2 regions of the Paenibacillus allorhizoplanae genome follow, and region 2 is predicted to be linked to the other one. Evidence: a T-box and tRNA genes for the amino acid it is inferred to sense, from the RefSeq annotation. Region 2 holds a T-box; the other holds one or more tRNA genes.

Region 1 (9,024 bases), on a different contig from region 2:
ACGAGGTTGATAGGTTCGAGGTGGAAGTGCGGCAACGTATGCAGCTGACGAATACTAATCGGTCGAGGGCTTAACCAAAATTCCTAAGAGAAATACCTACGTTGAAGTTTCGTATCTAGTTTTCAGGGAATACTATTCCTGAATCGTATATATATCTTGGAGAGATACCCAAGTGGCTATAAGGGGACCCTCTGCTAAGGGGTTAGACTGCGTAAGTGGTGCGAGGGTTCGAATCCCTCTCTCTCCGCCAGTTCCAAATATATATACACTTTTATGTGGCGGCGTAGCTCAGCTGGCTAGAGCGTACGGTTCATACCCGTAAGGTCGGGGGTTCGAGCCCCTCTGCCGCTACCATAAAACCAAACACCAGATGGAGGCTTAGCTCAGCTGGGAGAGCATCTGCCTTACAAGCAGAGGGTCGGCGGTTCGATCCCGTCAGCCTCCACCATTATCTTTACGCCGTTGTAGCTCAACTGGTAGAGCAACTGACTTGTAATCAGTAGGTTGGGGGTTCAAGTCCTCTCGACGGCACCATTTTTATGGTAAGACCTTTGTAGCATGGAGCTGTGGTGTAGTGGCCTAACATGCCTGCCTGTCACGCAGGAGACCGCGGGTTCGAATCCCGTCAGCTCCGCCATTTCTTTTACAATTAATGTAGGACATGCTATAAATAATCATTTGGCTTTGTAGCTCAGTCGGTAGAGCAGAGGACTGAAAATCCTCGTGTCGGCGGTTCGATTCCGTCCAAAGCCATTGAGATGGTTGTATTGCTTTGGCAGTACGGGTATCTCGTATCTGGAGGCTTAGTGAAGTGGCTAAACACGGCAGACTGTAAATCTGCTCTCTTCGAGTTCGGTGGTTCGAATCCATCAGCCTCCATTTTCCTTTCACCTACGAGTCATTAGCTCAGTTGGTAGAGCACCTGACTTTTAATCAGGGTGTCGTAGGTTCGAATCCTACATGACTCACTTTTATAAGCAAACGTACAAGACCGTAGGGTCTTTTTTTGTTTCCATTATATTATAGAAAAAGCATCCTATAGCAGGATGCTTTTTTGCTGTTCAGAGCTTGTCAGCGACGGACTTCATTTTTTGTTCCATGGAGGCGTGCTTGTCGCGGCGATCATCGATTTTGATGGACGTGGAGACACGAGCAGCTCCATGCAAGAAGGGAACCTCGTGGACGGCACGGATGACCTCGAATAAGCGGTCTAAGGGGCCCTCCAAGATGGTACCCATGGGTGTCATTTGAAAGCGGATATCTGCATGTCGCTCTAATTCTTTATGGAGGTCAGCGACATAGCCGCTTAGGCTGGTTGTGGCTGTTCCGATGGGGATTATGGTGAATTCTGCAATGGCCATAGAAATGACAAGCTCCTTCCTTTAGTTACTTGTTGTTAAGGATAACAATCAGGAGCTGGCAAGGTCAATAATGTAATCAGCAGTTCTTGCTGCTAGAGCCATTACGGTAAGCGTAGGATTGCCTCCACTAGAGGTGACGAATAGGCTAGCGTCGCAAATGAAAAGGTTCGGGATGTCATGACTTTGACCGTACGTGTTCACCACGGATGTAGCGGCGTCATTGCCCATCCGGCAACCACCCATCAGATGTTGTGTATCTGGAACGACATAGGAGATCTCTCCACCAGCTGCACGGAGGATCAACTTCATATTTTCAACAGCATGATCCAGGAGCTTGAGATCGTTATCGCAGTAATTGAAGGCTAAGGAAGCCATAGGTATGCCATATTCATCTTTTTCATCAGCTAGCGCAACGTGATTGTTCCAATTGGGAAGAACCTCTCCGACCATTTTGAGACGACCATAGAAGTTGTAATCCTGCATCGCTTTTCTGAAGGACGAGCCCCACAAAGGCGCCTCATTGGCCTTGCGAATGCCTTCTGCCATCTCTATAGGCCGAGAGCCGTGAGCATGTATGGTATACCCGCGGACAAAACCTCTACGTGGATCTGTCTCATAGAAATCTTGGGTAGATGCCAGCACGGGTGTTCCTTTGTACAATCGGACTTCCTCTTCAAACTTGGCATAAACATCGTTGCTGCTATGCGTCATAATCGCCTTGCCTACCCATCCGCTGGAATTAGCTAATCCATCAGGGAAATGCGGTGTGGCGGAGTGGAGTAGCAAACGAGGTGTTTCCACAACGTGCGCACAGAGGATAACCGTTTTGGCACGCTGCCGATAGGTTATGCCTTCGTGGACGAACAGAACCCCGCAAGCATGGCCATAGTCATTAACTTCGATTTGAGTGACCCTGCAGTCTGCGAGAATTTCGGCGCCTGCTTGAACTGCTTTAGGAATGTGCACGATCAATGTGCTAAATTTCGCATTAGGGATGCAACCTTGCAGGCAGAACCCACGATTGATGCAAGCAGAGCGGCCTTCCAACGGGTTAGAGAGGATGGCTAAGGGTGTAGGTGCGGATTGAATACCGAGAGATTTGCAGCCTTTGTGAAATAAGACGGCATTAGGGCTAAGTGAATCTAGTTCTGGAAAGGGATATGGACCGTGAAAATTTCCCCACGGGAAGTGCTTAGGGCCGGAAACGGAGATTTCTTTTTCAATACGCGAGTAATAGGGTTCCAAATCTTTATAATGAATGGGCCAATCTTCCCCAACGCCATCAATGGCCTTCGTTTTGAAATCAGATTCATGAAATCGCAGAAAAACCCCCGTAAAGTTCTGAGTGCCGCCGCCAATCCCTTTTCCAGACTGATGCTTTCCAGTAACGAATGGATCTGCTGCATCAACAAGACGTGTATCCTCCCAAGTTAGGTGCTTCATACTCAGTTCATCACTTGCAAAATCCTTCTCAGGATCACGCCAAGGCCCAGCATCAATCACAACTACACCAAGCCCAGCTTCACTGAGTTCTTTGGCTAGAACACCTCCAGCAGCGCCTGCTCCTACGATAACAATGTCTACGGTTTCATTTTCATAGCGCCACTTCATGATCGTTTCGCAGCCTCCCAGGATTCAAGTTGGTCAGGACTATGAAGGGTGTATCCGCGAGGATAAGCAGGCCCTCCAAACCCAATTTCCGACCAAACTAAAGGATGAGCATAGTAGGCTTCTACGCAGAGTTGAAGAAGCTTTTGGAATAAGATCTTTTGAGGAATGCCTTCCCAATTTTTCGTAGGTGGATAGCTATCGTTGCTGATCTGAAGCATAATGCTCCGTTGGTTTGTCTCATCTAATTGAAAGAAAGGCTGACTATTCGCAATCCATCCTGTTTCGTCAATTGCTTTAAGTCCATGACGTAAAAGTAGTCGAACCGGAGGTGTGCTCACTTTCCGGTGTCCCTCACCTTTATTTTCAGATAATACCTGATCGATATGGTTAATGACGTATTGAATGATTTCTCCGCGATAATCGTCCATAAGCAGTGAACACCAAGCACGAAGCGTTTCGGCCTCAATGATTGTTACATATCCGTATGCGTGTTCACGAATTAGTCGAGCTTTCACAATGGATCTCGTGTGTACATCCCATTCCCTGCTTTCTTCCATGACATCAAAGGTTGGATAATGATTATGATCTTTCATGCTTGTCACCTCCATAGTTAACGAGAATCAAAACCAAAAAGTGCTACTACAATTATTTCCAAAACTATGAAGAATATGAGGATGACACCTATGAAGTTGTATTTTTAAAGAAATGAAACAATTGGCACCATTGCCAATGTCATGGTTGTTAGGAAATATTTTAGGAATGAAAGTCTTTTCATTACCATGGTAATCTTGTACTAGTAACTGAGATGTTTTCCATTTTACCCAACTCACCCAAGAGAGCACGTACAGGAGGAAATACAATGTTAAAGAGTCTTGCACACCGCACGCTAGGAATAACTGCTGCGATTACGATCGCATTATCAGCAACAACTGCTGTTTCCGCTTATGCTGCAAATGATGATATGGATGCCGTTTCTTTGGCCAAAAAAATGGTTGGCGTAGATTACTCCAAAAGTGATGAAACACCTTCTGCAGGGTTTGATTCATCAGGACTGATCTATTATGTCTATGAAACGTTAAATTACACAGTACCTAGAACTTTAGCGGATCAATTCAACATGAAATCCACGAAAATTACGAAAATAGATAAAGCTGAGCCAGGTGACGTCTTGTTCTTTGGTAGTGGTTCAAAACCAACGTTTGCTGGGATCTATGTAGGCCAAGGTAAAATGGTTATGGCATCCCAGAGCAAAGACGAAGTCGTCACTCGCAATGTAAGTGAACTTAAAGGTAGCTTTATTGGCGGAAGAAGTATTCTTTCAGCTAAGGATCGTTTGAAAGCCGAGTTGATCCTAACCGCTCAGAAATATCTTGGAACTCCCTATGTATTTGGTGCAAAATATGGTCAAACCAAAACAATGGATTGTTCTTCTTTTACAAAAACGGTGTTTGCTGCTTATGGGATTACACTGCCACGTGTTTCTCGCGATCAAGCGAAGGAAGGCACTTTCGTTAGTAAAAGCAATTTACAGACCGGAGACTTGGTCTTTTTTACAACGCCTGATTCCGGTAAAAACATTGGACATGTCGGTATTTATGTTGGTAACGGCATGATGATTCATACGTACGGTGAGGGTGGAGTCAAATTCACCTCGATGAATAAAGAATGGTGGGCAGATCACTACGTAACAGCTCGCCGCGTAATCAAATAGGACCTCTTTCATATGGACCTTCTTGCCAATTGTGGCAGGAGGGTTCCTTTCGATTCACAGGAATAGGCAGACATATGGTACAATAGAGAGATAAATATAGAAGATGCTATAGGCAATAAGGAGTGAAGGCAGATGATTTGGGAGCATGTCAAGGAGCGATTGGAAGCGGTTTTACAGTCGCCAATACAGATAAGCCTGATACCGGATTCCGAATGGCACCAGCTTGTGGAGGATCAGGGAGAGCGCCAAGAAGGATTGAGTCGTAGTGTGATCCGGGGAGAGGAAGTTCTTTTCTTCATTTCACAGGATCATAAAGAAGTTCGTGTTCTAAAGATAAATGGGAGTAAGTTGTCTGTTTCAGAACGCAAACTTGTCGAACTTACGATCGAATCCAAGCAAACTGTAGAGAAAAAGCAATTCGGTTCCTATCTGTCTGAAGATGAAAGGAAGTCGAATCAATTAAGAGATTGGCTGCTGCAGCAAATGGAACGCGGTACAGGTCATGCAGAGCTTCCAGATGCGCTTGCTTCACAGTCATCGTTGTATTCAACCAAAATCCCTCTCTTGTTGTATGGGGACTATCCTCAGAACCAGCGTGTTTCCTATACGGAGCTTAAGAAGCTGTTGGAATCTTTTTTTGAAGCGGAGATTATTCTGATTCCTTTACTGGAAAAAGAGTGGTTAATCCTAGCACCAGAGGTCCTTATTACTAGCGGTAGCGAAGAACGCGATGGGGACGAGGAAGAAAGTGTTGAGCAAACCCTTGATGCACTTGGCTCAGGTTTATATGAGATGTTGGCAAATGAATGGGTAGGTGAATGCCATCTTGCCATTGATTTCCCTGTGAAACCGGCGAAGTCTTTGTTTGCTACCGTGCTTAAGCTGCGTGAAACCATTATGCTGGGCCGATCCTTCCACGTAGGCAGCTTTATTCATCTGCGTTGGGAGCTTCGTCTTGAGAAGTTGTTGCACCTTATAGAGGAAGAGGAGAAAACAGATTTCCTTGAGCAGGTGCTCCGCGGCACAGATCATGTACTGGATAGCGAGACGGTAACGACGCTGGAGCATTTCTTTACACTAGACTGTAATGTTAGTGAAACCGCGAAGAAGCTTTATATTCATCGCAATACCTTGCTTTATCGGTTGGACAAGTTCAAGAACGAAACGGGACTGGATGTTAGAACGTTTAATCATGCTGTTTTGGTACGACTGGCCTTGCTATTGTACAAAGTAACGAAAAGAAAGTGATTTTTTTGTAGGGATTGTGCATAGTCAGTCCGCCGCTTGTAGGGTAAGATGTGTATATAGAAATGTTGATAAATAAAGCATTTGAACGATAAATTGTAGGGGGAATGAAATCATGGCAGGCGTACGTTTAAATCATATCGTTAAAAGATATTCTGGTGCAGAAGAATCAACAGTTAAAGATTTCCATCTTGAAGTTGCTGACAAAGAGTTCGTAGTTCTTGTTGGTGCATCCGGTTGCGGAAAATCCACAACTCTTCGTATGATCGCAGGCTTAGAGGAAATCACTGAAGGTGAACTTTACATCGGAGACCGCCTTGTAAATGACGTAGCTCCAAAAGATCGCGATATCGCGATGGTATTCCAATCCTACGCTCTTTATCCGCATATGACTGTTTATCAAAACATGGCATTCGGATTGAAACTTCGTAAATTCAAAAAAGCTGATATCGATGCTCGCGTTCGCGAAGCAGCGAAAATTCTAGATATCGTTCACTTGCTTGATCGTAAGCCAAAAGCTCTTTCCGGTGGTCAACGTCAACGTGTTGCCTTGGGTCGTGCGATTGTTCGTGAGCCACAAGTATTCTTAATGGATGAGCCGCTTTCCAACTTGGATGCGAAACTTCGTGTACAAATGCGTGCGGAAATCACAAAACTTACAAAACGTCTTGGTGTTACAACGATCTACGTAACGCATGACCAAATCGAAGCAATGACAATGGGCGATCGTATCGTTGTTATGGATAAAGGTATTATTCAACAAGCTGCTACACCAGAAGAAATCTACAACTTCCCAGTGAACATGTTCGTAGCTGGTTTCATCGGATCCCCATCCATGAACTTCATGTCCGGAACATTGGCATCTGAAGGCGGCGGTGTATTCTTCAAAGCAGGTACTGTCAACGTTGAAGTTCCAGCTGGTAAAGCACAAGTTCTTAAAGACAAAGGATTCGTTGGCAAAGAAGTGATTCTGGGAGTTCGTCCAGAAGATATTCACGAAGAGCCAGTATTCTTGGAAGCTTCCCCGAAAACAGTATTCAACGTTAACGTTGAATTGACTGAGAACTTGGGACACGAAATGTACTTGTACTTGAACGGTATCGGGGCTAACACAGTAATCGCTCGTGTTGACGGTCGTTCCGGAATCAAAGAAGGTACTAACGTTAAATTGGCACTAGACATGAACAAAGTTCATTTCTTCGATAAAGAATCAACACTTTCCATCTTGGTTAACCCAAACCTATAGGATTGTACTGAAAGGCCAGCCGTTATCGGCTGGTTTTTTTGTTTATTTCGAGGTTCATGAACACAGTAGTTGATTTCAATTAGGTATTCCATTACGATGAAACTATTGGAAGCCTGCGTGCAACAAGGGAAAGCATATGGTACATAAGCAAATTCGGAGGAGTTAGGACAATGGCCAAAAAGGTAAAGGTTTCCGAAATGATGGAACAGCTACATATGGAAGTGTTAGCAGGAGAGGGTGGACTGAAGCGTCAGATTACTACTGGTGACTTGTATCGCCCTGGTCTTGAAATGGCGGGATATTTCAATTACCATCCCAAAGAGCGAATTCAGATGCTTGGAAAAACAGAGATTACGTTTATAGAGATGTTGACGACGGGGGTTCGTAGAAACCGGGTGGAGCAGCTTTGTGCCCCTGAGGAAACGCCGTGTATTATTGTGACGAGAGGACTGGACGTTCCCGTGGAATTGCTTGAGGAGGCAACTAAGCGTGATCTTCCGGTGCTAAGAACGCAGCTGTCAACGACTATTTTTGCAAGCAGATTAACTGGTTTTCTTGAAAATAAGCTTGCGCCCAGCACGACAATCCATGGTGTACTTGTTGATGTCTATGGGGTAGGTATGTTGATTACCGGTAGCAGTGGGATCGGAAAGAGTGAAACTGCGCTTGAGCTTGTAAAACGAGGGCATCGACTGATTGCGGATGATGCGGTTGAAATTAGGCAAAATGGCGATAAAGTATTAACAGGTAATGCCCCAGAGTTGATTCGACACTTACTTGAGATCCGCGGTGTAGGTATCATTAACGTCATGACACTATTCGGTGCAGGCGCGATTCGTAATGTGAAGAAGATTTCAGTTGTTGTGAAACTGGAGAACTGGCAGCAAGAGAAGCAATACGATCGTTTGGGCTTAGATGAGGAGCTAACGCGGATTATCGATACTGACCTGCCGCTAGTTACGATACCTGTAAGACCAGGCCGAAATTTAGCCGTCATTGTTGAAGTTGCTGCTATGAATTATCGCTTAAAGCGTATGGGTTATAACGCGGCGCTGCAGTTTACGAATAAGCTGACAGAATCATTGAATGAAGATTTTGAGGATTTTGATTGACCACATAGGAAAGTATAAGTTTTCGGTTCCCGAGAACTGCTTTCCTATTGGCGATAAAATCAACCATTAAACGCGGTCGCTCATCCATGAATGGCCTCGATAAAGGTTTTCTCAAAGAGGGCGTAAGCTCACTAAATAAAGGAGTGGAACTATGTTAGAAAGTATTGCGTTCTCCTTAGGGCCGATTCATGTAAGGTGGTATGGTATTATTTTGGGAACAGCCGCATTAATCGGTTTAATGTTGGCAATCAGGGAAGGGAAACGATTCAAAATCGTACCTGACTTCTTCATGGATTTATTGTTAATTGGGGTTCCTTCTGCCATTATTGGGGCTAGAATTTATTATGTAGCTTTCCAATGGGCTGATTATAAGGATAATTTATGGGAAGTATTCATGATATGGCACGGCGGGATTGCAATTTATGGCGCTCTGATCGGGGCTATTATCGGTACTTCATTCTATATTCGGGCCAAAGGATACAACTTCTTTCGAATTGCTGATATCCTTGCGCCGGGTCTAATTGTTGGACAAGCAATCGGCCGTTGGGGCAATTTCATGAATCAGGAAGCTCACGGCGGTCCGGTAGAAGAGTCGTTTTTGAGAGATACCTTGCATTTACCGAATTTTATCGTAAATCAAATGAACATCGAGGGGACATTCTACCACCCTGCTTTTTTGTATGAATCGATATGGAGCTTTGTAGGTCTGCTGTTCTTGTTCTGGCTTCGTCGCAGGCC
Region 2 (9,024 bases):
CTAAGGATTAGCTTTTACAGATGATGTTTCTAAACGAATAAGAATTTTTGAAGAAATGAGGGCTATAATGTCAACCCAAACATCGGATAATTTCTCTGCATTCGCCTCCTTACATCGTTATTTTGCCTTTATTGAAACCGACAAACCTACACTTGAGCAAGCCCAAATCGCTGTCTCACAACTTCACCTCGTTTATGGGGCTGAGAGTGAAGATGATCTGATGAAGCGCGGCGGACCTGAGATCATTCAAATGTACACAGACGTCAAAAATAAGATTTTAAATGCCGCCAAGTAAGTTTTGGCGGTTTATTTTTTTGGCACAGACTTAGCCTATTCTCCATAAGCTAACTTAACGACAATTCCCCTTATTTCATCAAACTTTTTGGCTTGAAACAGGATATATGAACGGGTATACTAGACAAGTATTCGACACGGACGGAAAAGGAGGGCATACGCTTGGACGGAGAACCGAGGAGTAGTACCTGCAAGGCGAACGATCAATTTCAAAGTGTAGGAATGAAGTCGGTTAATCCATCATCCAGGGCATTGCTCTTCTAGATGTACTAACCGGCTGATTCCATTCAAAGGGGTGGGCAGATGAAAACACGGTTGGTTCAAAATGGTATTTTTACGTTAGTTGATGATGTTACTGCTGCGCTGACACCTCCAAGCCAAGGCTTTTACTGGATTGATGCGGGGATCGAGGACTTGGAATTACTTCAGCCTCTTTTCCATTTGCATGATTTGGCCGTAGAAGATTGCCTTAGTGAGGAAGAACAGCGTCCAAAGATTGAATTTTATGATTCTCATTATTTCATTGTTATTAATAGCATTCGTTTCGATGATGAAGAAATTTTCTTACGCGCACTTAATCTATTTCTAAGCAAACATGTGATCATTACTGTAACACGACAAAAAATTAATGAACTTCGCGCACTTAAGCCCTTCCTTTGGGAGGAAGAAGTGAACAGTGCCGATCGTTTCTTATATCATTTGGTTGATCTCGTCGTCGATAACTATGTGGCGGTCGGTGATCGAATCGAAGCGAAGATTGAAAAGCTGGAAGAAGATATTCTGATGGCGACGAAGAAGTCGCATTTGAATGAGATTATTGGTCTTCGTTCTGAAATTTTATGGTTGAAAAAGGTGCTCGTGCCGCAACGTGACGTCATTGGGACGCTCGGTAAAAAAGAGCTCAGATTGATCGATCATCAGCTCCAAAAGTACTTCGGCGACATTTATGAGAATGCCGTCAAAATCGTCGATACATTCGATACGCTGCGCGATCTTATGGGGAACTTACGAGAAGCTTATCAATCCAGCCTCGCGAACCGCGCCAATGATATCATGCGTGTGTTTACCGCGTTGACAACGATCTTCATGCCCTTGACCTTCATTACCGGTGTTTTCGGGATGAATTTCGATAATATTCTCGGACTGCATCTAACCCCTCATGGGGATGAAATTGTGCTAGCCTTTATGGGCGTCCTCGGCATTGCCATGTATGTGCTGTTCCGCAAGAAAGAATGGCTGTGATCAACTCAGATCGATGTAGAAATAAAGGGTGACTTCTAGCAGAAACGTAGAAATACTGCCGAGAAGTCACCCTTTTTGGCATTCAACTATGATAGCTTGATTCTAACAAATTTACGTTTCCCTACTTGCAGAATATCGCCATCCACCGGCGTAATTTGCGCATGAATATCAGTCAGCTTCTGTTCGTTGATTTTCACAGCTCCTTGTTCCACGCTTCGCCTAGCTTCCCCATTCGATGATTGCAACGATAAACTGACTAACAACTTGATAATGGACAAGCTTCCTGCTTCCAGATGGCTGCTGTCTAGGTTTACTTCCTCAATGTCATCTGGCAAAGTCCGCTTTTGAAAAACAGTAATAAAATGCTGCTCCGCCTCCTCAGCCGCTTCCACACTGTGGTACATCTCAACATACAATTTCGCCAGCCTAAGCTTGGCATCTCTCGGATGGATCGTACCCGCTTCGAGCCCTTGGCGCAGCTCTTCGATTTCCTCATTCGACAAGGCTGTCGTTAACTCGAAATATTTGAGCATGAGCGTATCTGGTATGGACATGGTTTTACCGAAAATGTCATTCGGCTGCTCATCGATACCGATGTAGTTACGCAGGCTTTTGCTCATCTTCTGAACGCCATCCAGTCCCTCGAGCAACGGCATCAGGATCGCCACCTGACCCTCTTTGATCTCATATGCCCCTTGTAGGGTACGCCCCATCAAGATATTAAAAGTCTGATCGGTTCCACCGAGCTCAATATCACTTTCTAAAGAAACCGAGTCGTAGCCTTGCATAAGTGGGTAGAAAAATTCCTGCACATGTATCGGCTGATTCGCCGCATACCGCTTGGCAAAGTCATCTCTCTCTAACATACGAGCAACCGTCACTTTACCAGCAAGTCTTAGCACATCGTCAAAGCGCAGTTCACCTAACCAAGTGGAGTTATAGTAGAAGGATGTTCTGTTTAAATCCAACACCTTGGCTAGCTGGGCCTGGTACGTTTGCGCGTTATGCTTTACGTCTTCCTCCGAAAGCTGTTTACGTGTCTCGGATTTCCCTGTCGGATCGCCGATACGTCCCGTGAAATCACCGATAATAAGCTGTACCTCATGCCCCAAATCTTGGAATTGACGAAGCTTGTGCAGAACGACCGTATGTCCGATGTGGATATCCGGTGCAGATGGATCTAATCCTAGCTTTACTTTCAACGGTGTCTCTGTCACTACCGCCTTCATAATCTTCATCTTCAGCGCTTCTTCCGGCACGATTTCCGCTGCGCCGCGTTTGAGGATTCGCAATTGATACTCAACTTGTTGCTGCTGCTCCACACTAAGCTTATCCCAAGACAACATACGATCCCTCCATTCGATTGGTTTATAAAAGAAAACAAAAAAGACAACCTCAACGTCCACAAAGGGACGAGAGATTGTCTCGCGGTACCACCCTAATTAAAGAGATTGGTTGCACGCCTACTGGCATGCCACTTCTCTTTCACTTAGAAAATTAACGACAAATAGTTTGCCGGGTGTAAGCTACTAATGCTCGGAAGAGCACGTTCCCTCCACCAACTCAGAACTGTAATTCGGACAATATGCTTGCATCGGTTTGCACCTTCCACCGACTCTCTGCAGCAGCGGCATTTCTCCTACTTCGGGCTTCGCCCATGTTCGTCATCGCTTTGACGGATATTAGATTATTGACCATTTAATCATATCCCGCATCCCTTTGTCAATGCACATTAACTAGCTGCTTGGATCGCATTTCTTTCCTTCTCTCTGCGAAAACGTAACCGAAGCAGACGCAGCCACTCATAAGCACGGTCGAGCTCTTTCCCCTTCAGTTCTTCCGTCCCGATGAGACTCTTGAGAACAGGCTTTAAATAGCGATCACCTTCAGATTCATATGCATTCCACGCTTTAATTTGCTCCTCCTCTGATATCGAAGATAGTTCAGCTTCCACGAGAGGATCCATATCGTAGCCTTCACGGTCCAAATCTTCCACCCACAACAGCAATTCTCTCCGCGGCATCGTCAGATTCGCCTGAAGATCGGCCAAGCTCCCGCCTCCAGATACGATTTCTAACAGCTTGCGTTTGCTGACTTCACGATCAAGTTCGATTCGCAGCTTCTGCTCCTTCTGAGCAAGGAGCCAACCCTCGAACTTCATCGTATCCACATAGTTGGCAACCCAATCCAATGGAAAGCCGTTCGTGCGTGTGCACTCGCCTATCCGTCCAAGCAATTGATCGGCGTACTGTGCTGTTTTCTGCTCGCCAAACCCGGGAATCTGCTGAAGCTCTTCCTTGGATTGCGGCAGGAACACTGAAATCATCCGTAGGACACGGTTCGTTGCGAGAATGTATGGCGCCTTCTTCTCACGAGCAGCCTGCTCACGACGCCATGCACGCAGTGACTCGAACACCTCTTCATTCGGATTCTCCTCACAGTAATACGTTAGCATTTGTGTCATTTTCGCTTTACCTGATAGTCCTTGCGTAAGATCTAATTCCGTGTGTACCAACGGCCGGAAGCCGCTTCTGATTTTCTCACGTAAGCCTTGACGGAATGCAAATAGCATCTCATCCCAGCTTATGCCTTGGAACCATTCATCCTGCGTAAGCTTACCCGTCAAGTCAGGTTCACTCCAATACACACTCCAAATCCCTTGTTCTTCGACAATCGAAACCTGCGCGGAAATCACTTGCTGATCCCCTGAATTCTTCTCTAACGTGTTAAGAAATACAATGTTCATCCCTTTCCATGCCTCCAGACGTTAATATGAAATAGTGTGAGAAAAACGAAAAAGCACCTCTTCCGCCCGTAGGCAGAAAAGGTGCTTCCCATTTCCAATATCCAAATCATACCATGTTTGTCAGTTAGGCGCAAGAACCGTTTTGCCCCCAGACTCTTATCGGTTATAATAGACCCATACTAGAAAGAGAATGGAGGGCCCTCATGTCTGATTATGACTTTTTATACGATCATCAAGAAGAAACAACAACGCGTTTTGTCTGTTTCGTTGGCAATGCTTTACACCGTTTTGACCTCGCTATCATGACCACAACCCGTTATTATGGCAAGAAGCTGGTTATCGATTTGCAATCGGGCCGCAGTGCTGTCATTGGACCGGACGATTTGAACGAAGAAGGCTACCTCGAGCATGTGTTTAAGATTAACGAAGAACAAGCTCAAGAGCTTACCGAATTTTTATCTCAAATTATCGGTTCCATACATTTTACGGATATTTAAGGGATTGTCGGGGGACACTGGAAAAAGCAAAACCTGAAAAGGAGGCTTATCCATGCGTAAGAAGTCACATAATACTCATATTGTAGAGGGGTTAGGCTTCCTCTCAGAAGATCGCCGTGTTTATACCGACCTGGAGACGGTGGAGTCCCAGCGAAACGACATGATTCCAGAAGAATTTCCTGAAGGCCCCTACGGCACTAGCATGCTGTCTGAGTCACTTGGAAAGAGCACCCCTTGGCGGGAGGATCAACGCCCTACCAACCGTTTTGCTTATGAGAATCGTGAGCTGCACGAAGGTATTTCAAGGGACTATCCTGGAGCAGATGATGCTTTGGGAGAGTCTACCGAGGGCTTGTCCTAGGAAAATGAGAAACGCCACGAACACCCATTAGAGGGATGTTCGTGGCGTTTTTTATGTTCAAAGGTTATTTGCCAAGCAATTCCAAGTGTCTGCCAATATGATGACGAAGACCTTCAGCAAAGGTATCTTCTTGATCAGCCAATGTTTGGAAGAACTCGTCTGCAAATGTGCGGCTTCCGTCTTCATTTTTCGCTTGAAGAAGCAAACCATACGTGATGTGCAGCAATTGACGTGCATTATTTTCTTCCATGTAATCAGGCAATTGAGCATCTGATACATCACTAAGTGGAACAATTGCGTTGATATCTGTTGTCACGTGGTAGTAAGCTGTCGCTTCCACAAAGTGGTCAAGCGCAAATTGGTGCATACGACGATACAGCGTAGGGTTCACTTTCGCTACAACACGTACCGCTTCGAGCCAATTTGTACCCGCTGTTTTTATGTGGAACAGGCCATTCGTGTATTGCCCGATCAATGGGAACACACTGAATTTATCACTGCCGGAATGGATGCTTAGCTTATATTCAAAATGAACAGCAATCGCAGCATGACTAGCTAGCTCACGCTCAAATTGCGCGATATCTCCGATGTAGTCGATCCCTTTTTGGAACTCACCGCAGAAGCGTGGCGCCATGCTGAAAATCGTAACACCACGGTCACGAAGCTCATTCGCTACCAAATAGTGTGCCTCAGGGGAAGTTGGCGTCGCTGTTTCATCAATGGAAATTTCGAAATCAACCGCACGATCAAGTGTAACGATATACTTACGATAGATCGCTTCCATGAAATTAATAGCTGCATCATAGATCAGCACATCTTTCTTCAAAGCTTCAGCTGTATAGGCAAGAGTAGCTCCTGGTACATTTGGTGCTGTTTGCAGGTAGCGCTCTTCATAGCGGCTGCGCAGGCTAGCAGGCAGTAGCTCATATTTTGCTGCGATTTCTGCTTCGCTCATGGATTCAATCGTGTTGTCGATATTCTCGGAGCAATCTAGCGTCAACATCGTAAAACCAAGACGCAACGCGTACTCGATGTCCTCTTCTTTTTTCAAGTGGTCGCCATCAGCGCCGTATCCGTCTGTATAGCCCTCTTGCAGAACGGCATAAGCCGCTGCATCCAATACATCCTCATAGGTGCGACCAGTCAAAGCAAGCTCACGAATACTTTGTTGCGCCAATACAGGACGAATATCTTTGCCGCGGATCGTTTGGATATGACCAGGACTTGCGATACCAAGTCGATCGCCTAAACCCATTGTTGCTACTTGCGTTCCGAACGCTTGTGGCGCTGTGTATGGCAAAAATTGATTGATAATCAAGCGATTTTCATGTGTAAGTGGGGCTACTTTCTCGCCATCTACGATTTCACCTTGCAGTTGGTCGAACAATTCGCCAGATCCTACGACGATTAAACGTTTTCCCTCTGTTGTGCGTACCATAAGCAATGTTGTATCTCCCACTTGGGTAAGTGAAGATGTATAAACTTTAATAACCTCGGATGAGAAGTCGTTTACTTTTCCTGCGCGTACTGCTTCTATAAGTGCGTTCATGTTCAATTTCCTCCTATTTGTGCAAGCGTTTGCTATTTCATCTATACATCCATTTTATCGCAAGTAAGGAGCGTTTTCTCTTCATCTATTCCTATTTTCCGCAAAAACTGTTCATATTTTTCACTGAAATTTATGATATACTTCAGTTACCTCATTTCCAAACAAGGAGCAGCGCCTATGTCACGTACCGTCACCTTCGGCAATGAAGATGAAGGCCCTTTCTACATCCAGCATATTCATCGCTCTGGATCTTTTGAGAGGACCCAGCACATGCATGATATGTATGAACTCTACTATTTATACGAAGGAGAACGCATGTATTTCATTCGTGATCGTTCCTATCTCATTCTTCCAGGAGATTTGGTACTCATCAATCGACGTGAACTTCATGCCACCTCCGACTCAGATAAACTCGGTCATGCGAGAGTCGTCATTAATTTTAGCGACAGCATTTTGGAAAATACGAAAGAAACGGCACCTTTCTTACTGGATGCCTTCACGCATGATACGCCTGTATTACGGCTCGATCTACCCACTCGGCGTCTTGTTGAAGACATGCTAGGTAAATTAATCCATGAAGCTAAGGAGCCTGCGATGGGGCAATCTTTTGCCATGACACACTTTTTAATCGAGTTGTTATTATTCACGGCACGTTTTGTTCGCATACATCCGGTCACTTCACCCGAACACGTCTCTCCTCTCCACCGTAAAATATCCACTATCGTGCGATTCATCAACACCCATTTCGCTGAACCGATGCGACTCGAGGAGCTTGCCGAACGATTCGAAATCAGCTCCGCCTATTTAAGCCGGATGTTTAAGGAAATCACCGGATTTTCGCTGGTTGAATATGTGAATCTCGTTCGTGTACAAGAAGCACAAAGACTGCTAGCTACAACGAGGTTGAAAGTCATCGTGATCGCTGAGCAAGTCGGCTTCGGTTCCCTCGTGCAATTCGGACGTGTGTTCCGTCAAATGACGAAAATGACACCGCTGCGTTATCGGCAGTCGGCTGTTTTGCAATAGGTAGGTAGAACGAAACCGTGCTGCTTGGCTCGTTTCGAGACAATCTAAAAAGCCCGCACAATGCGGGCTTCACTTCCAAACTAATCCAACCGTATAATACGGATCATTATACTTTTATAATCACCGCGCAGACTTACAGCAACACCAAGGTTCATAAGTGTTGAGCCCTGGCGGACGAAGGGTTCTCCTTCATCTATATTCACCTCATAGGAGGCATGAGACACTAGGCCCTGTAGAAGCAAATGCCGAACTTCAGAGCCAAAATGCTGCGATTGCAAGAACGTAAAAACAACGTTCTCGCTACGATCCTTGCTGTTATACTGATAAGCCGCTACATTTGAATCTCGCAATGATGACAGCCGATACATATCACCATTGAGAATAACCGGCCTGATCTCCTTATATAGCTCCACATAACTCTTCGCTTTCTCCAATTCTTCTGTCGACCATTTGCTGATGTTCGCCCCAATGCCCAAACCGCCCATCATCGCGCTATGGAATCGATAGGATAGAGGAAGGCTTCTGCCGTTAAAACCGTGTGGTGATTCCGTCACCCAACACATCATGACAGAAGGACTGTAGGCATAGGAGAACCCCTCCTGAATCGCTAACCGGTCACGCGCATCGGTGTTATCACTAATCCATGCTTGATCCGCATAGCGCAAAATGCCAAGATCGATTCTCGCGCCGCCGCCCGCGCACGTCTCAAACTCCACATGGGGGAATCGCTCCCTCAGCTCGGCCCAAATGGCGTACAAATGATCGACATGTTTGATCCACATGGAGGCACCAACATCCTGCCCCGAGGCAACCGTACCGGGCTCTGTCACGGTTCGATTCATATCCCATTTGATAAATCGGATATCATACTTCGTAAGCAAAGTCGTCATGAAGCCTAGGATGAATTGCTTCACTTCGGGAAGTCCCACATTCAACAACAATTGATTGCGCAGCTGTGTACCTTCCCGCGTCGGAAATTGATACACCCATTCCGGATGCGCTCGGTACAAGTCGCTGTCCGGGTTGACCGATTCTGGCTCTACCCATAGCCCGAATTCCATCCCAAGTCCTTTTACGTGATCGATCAGCTCCTCCAGGCCATTTGGGAACTTCTCCGCATTGACATACCAGTCTCCTAAGCCCGCTCGGTCGCTATGGCGCTCGCCAAACCAGCCGTCGTCAACAACGAAACGTTCCACGCCTAGACGAGCTGCCTGCTGGGCCAGCTCCTTTTGCCCTTCTACAGTTACGGCGAATTCCGTCGCCTCCCAAGAATTGTACAGCACTTTGCGCAGCTCATTTGTCGGCA

The links. A T-box is a leader RNA that pairs with one kind of tRNA and senses whether it is charged. The one in region 2 lies ahead of tyrS (tyrosine--tRNA ligase), so its partner is inferred to be a tRNA-Tyr.
Region 1: it has a tRNA-Tyr gene. The T-box ahead of tyrS (tyrosine--tRNA ligase) is inferred to sense a tRNA for this amino acid. The anticodon was not compared.

Annotation. Positions count from the first base shown of each region.
Region 1 is NZ_CAKMMW010000034.1:72-9,095, forward strand. It holds partial or broken rRNA gene L6I86_RS32445 (23S ribosomal RNA) at 1-78, shown strand, start outside; tRNA gene L6I86_RS32450 (tRNA-Ser) at 159-250, shown strand; tRNA gene L6I86_RS32455 (tRNA-Met) at 278-354, shown strand; tRNA gene L6I86_RS32460 (tRNA-Val) at 373-448, shown strand; tRNA gene L6I86_RS32465 (tRNA-Thr) at 459-534, shown strand; tRNA gene L6I86_RS32470 (tRNA-Asp) at 561-637, shown strand; tRNA gene L6I86_RS32475 (tRNA-Phe) at 681-753, shown strand; tRNA gene L6I86_RS32480 (tRNA-Tyr) at 798-879, shown strand; tRNA gene L6I86_RS32485 (tRNA-Lys) at 896-968, shown strand; gene L6I86_RS32490 (MTH1187 family thiamine-binding protein) at 1,062-1,361, opposite strand; gene L6I86_RS32495 (GMC family oxidoreductase) at 1,410-2,972, opposite strand; gene L6I86_RS32500 (gluconate 2-dehydrogenase subunit 3 family protein) at 2,969-3,565, opposite strand; gene L6I86_RS32505 (NlpC/P60 family protein) at 3,832-4,683, shown strand; gene L6I86_RS32510 (PucR family transcriptional regulator) at 4,816-5,931, shown strand; gene L6I86_RS32515 (ABC transporter ATP-binding protein) at 6,044-7,174, shown strand; gene hprK (HPr(Ser) kinase/phosphatase) at 7,345-8,286, shown strand; gene lgt (prolipoprotein diacylglyceryl transferase) at 8,438-9,024, shown strand, end outside.
Region 2 is NZ_CAKMMW010000011.1:99,153-108,176, forward strand. It holds gene L6I86_RS18810 (hypothetical protein) at 68-295, shown strand; gene corA (magnesium/cobalt transporter CorA) at 598-1,536, shown strand; gene tyrS (tyrosine--tRNA ligase) at 1,623-2,879, opposite strand; T-box leader at 2,942-3,203, opposite strand; gene L6I86_RS18825 (HRDC domain-containing protein) at 3,269-4,282, opposite strand; gene L6I86_RS18830 (DUF3055 domain-containing protein) at 4,486-4,779, shown strand; gene L6I86_RS18835 (hypothetical protein) at 4,832-5,140, shown strand; gene L6I86_RS18840 (tagaturonate epimerase family protein) at 5,205-6,689, opposite strand; gene L6I86_RS18845 (AraC family transcriptional regulator) at 6,867-7,715, shown strand; gene L6I86_RS18850 (alpha-galactosidase) at 7,796-9,024, opposite strand, start outside.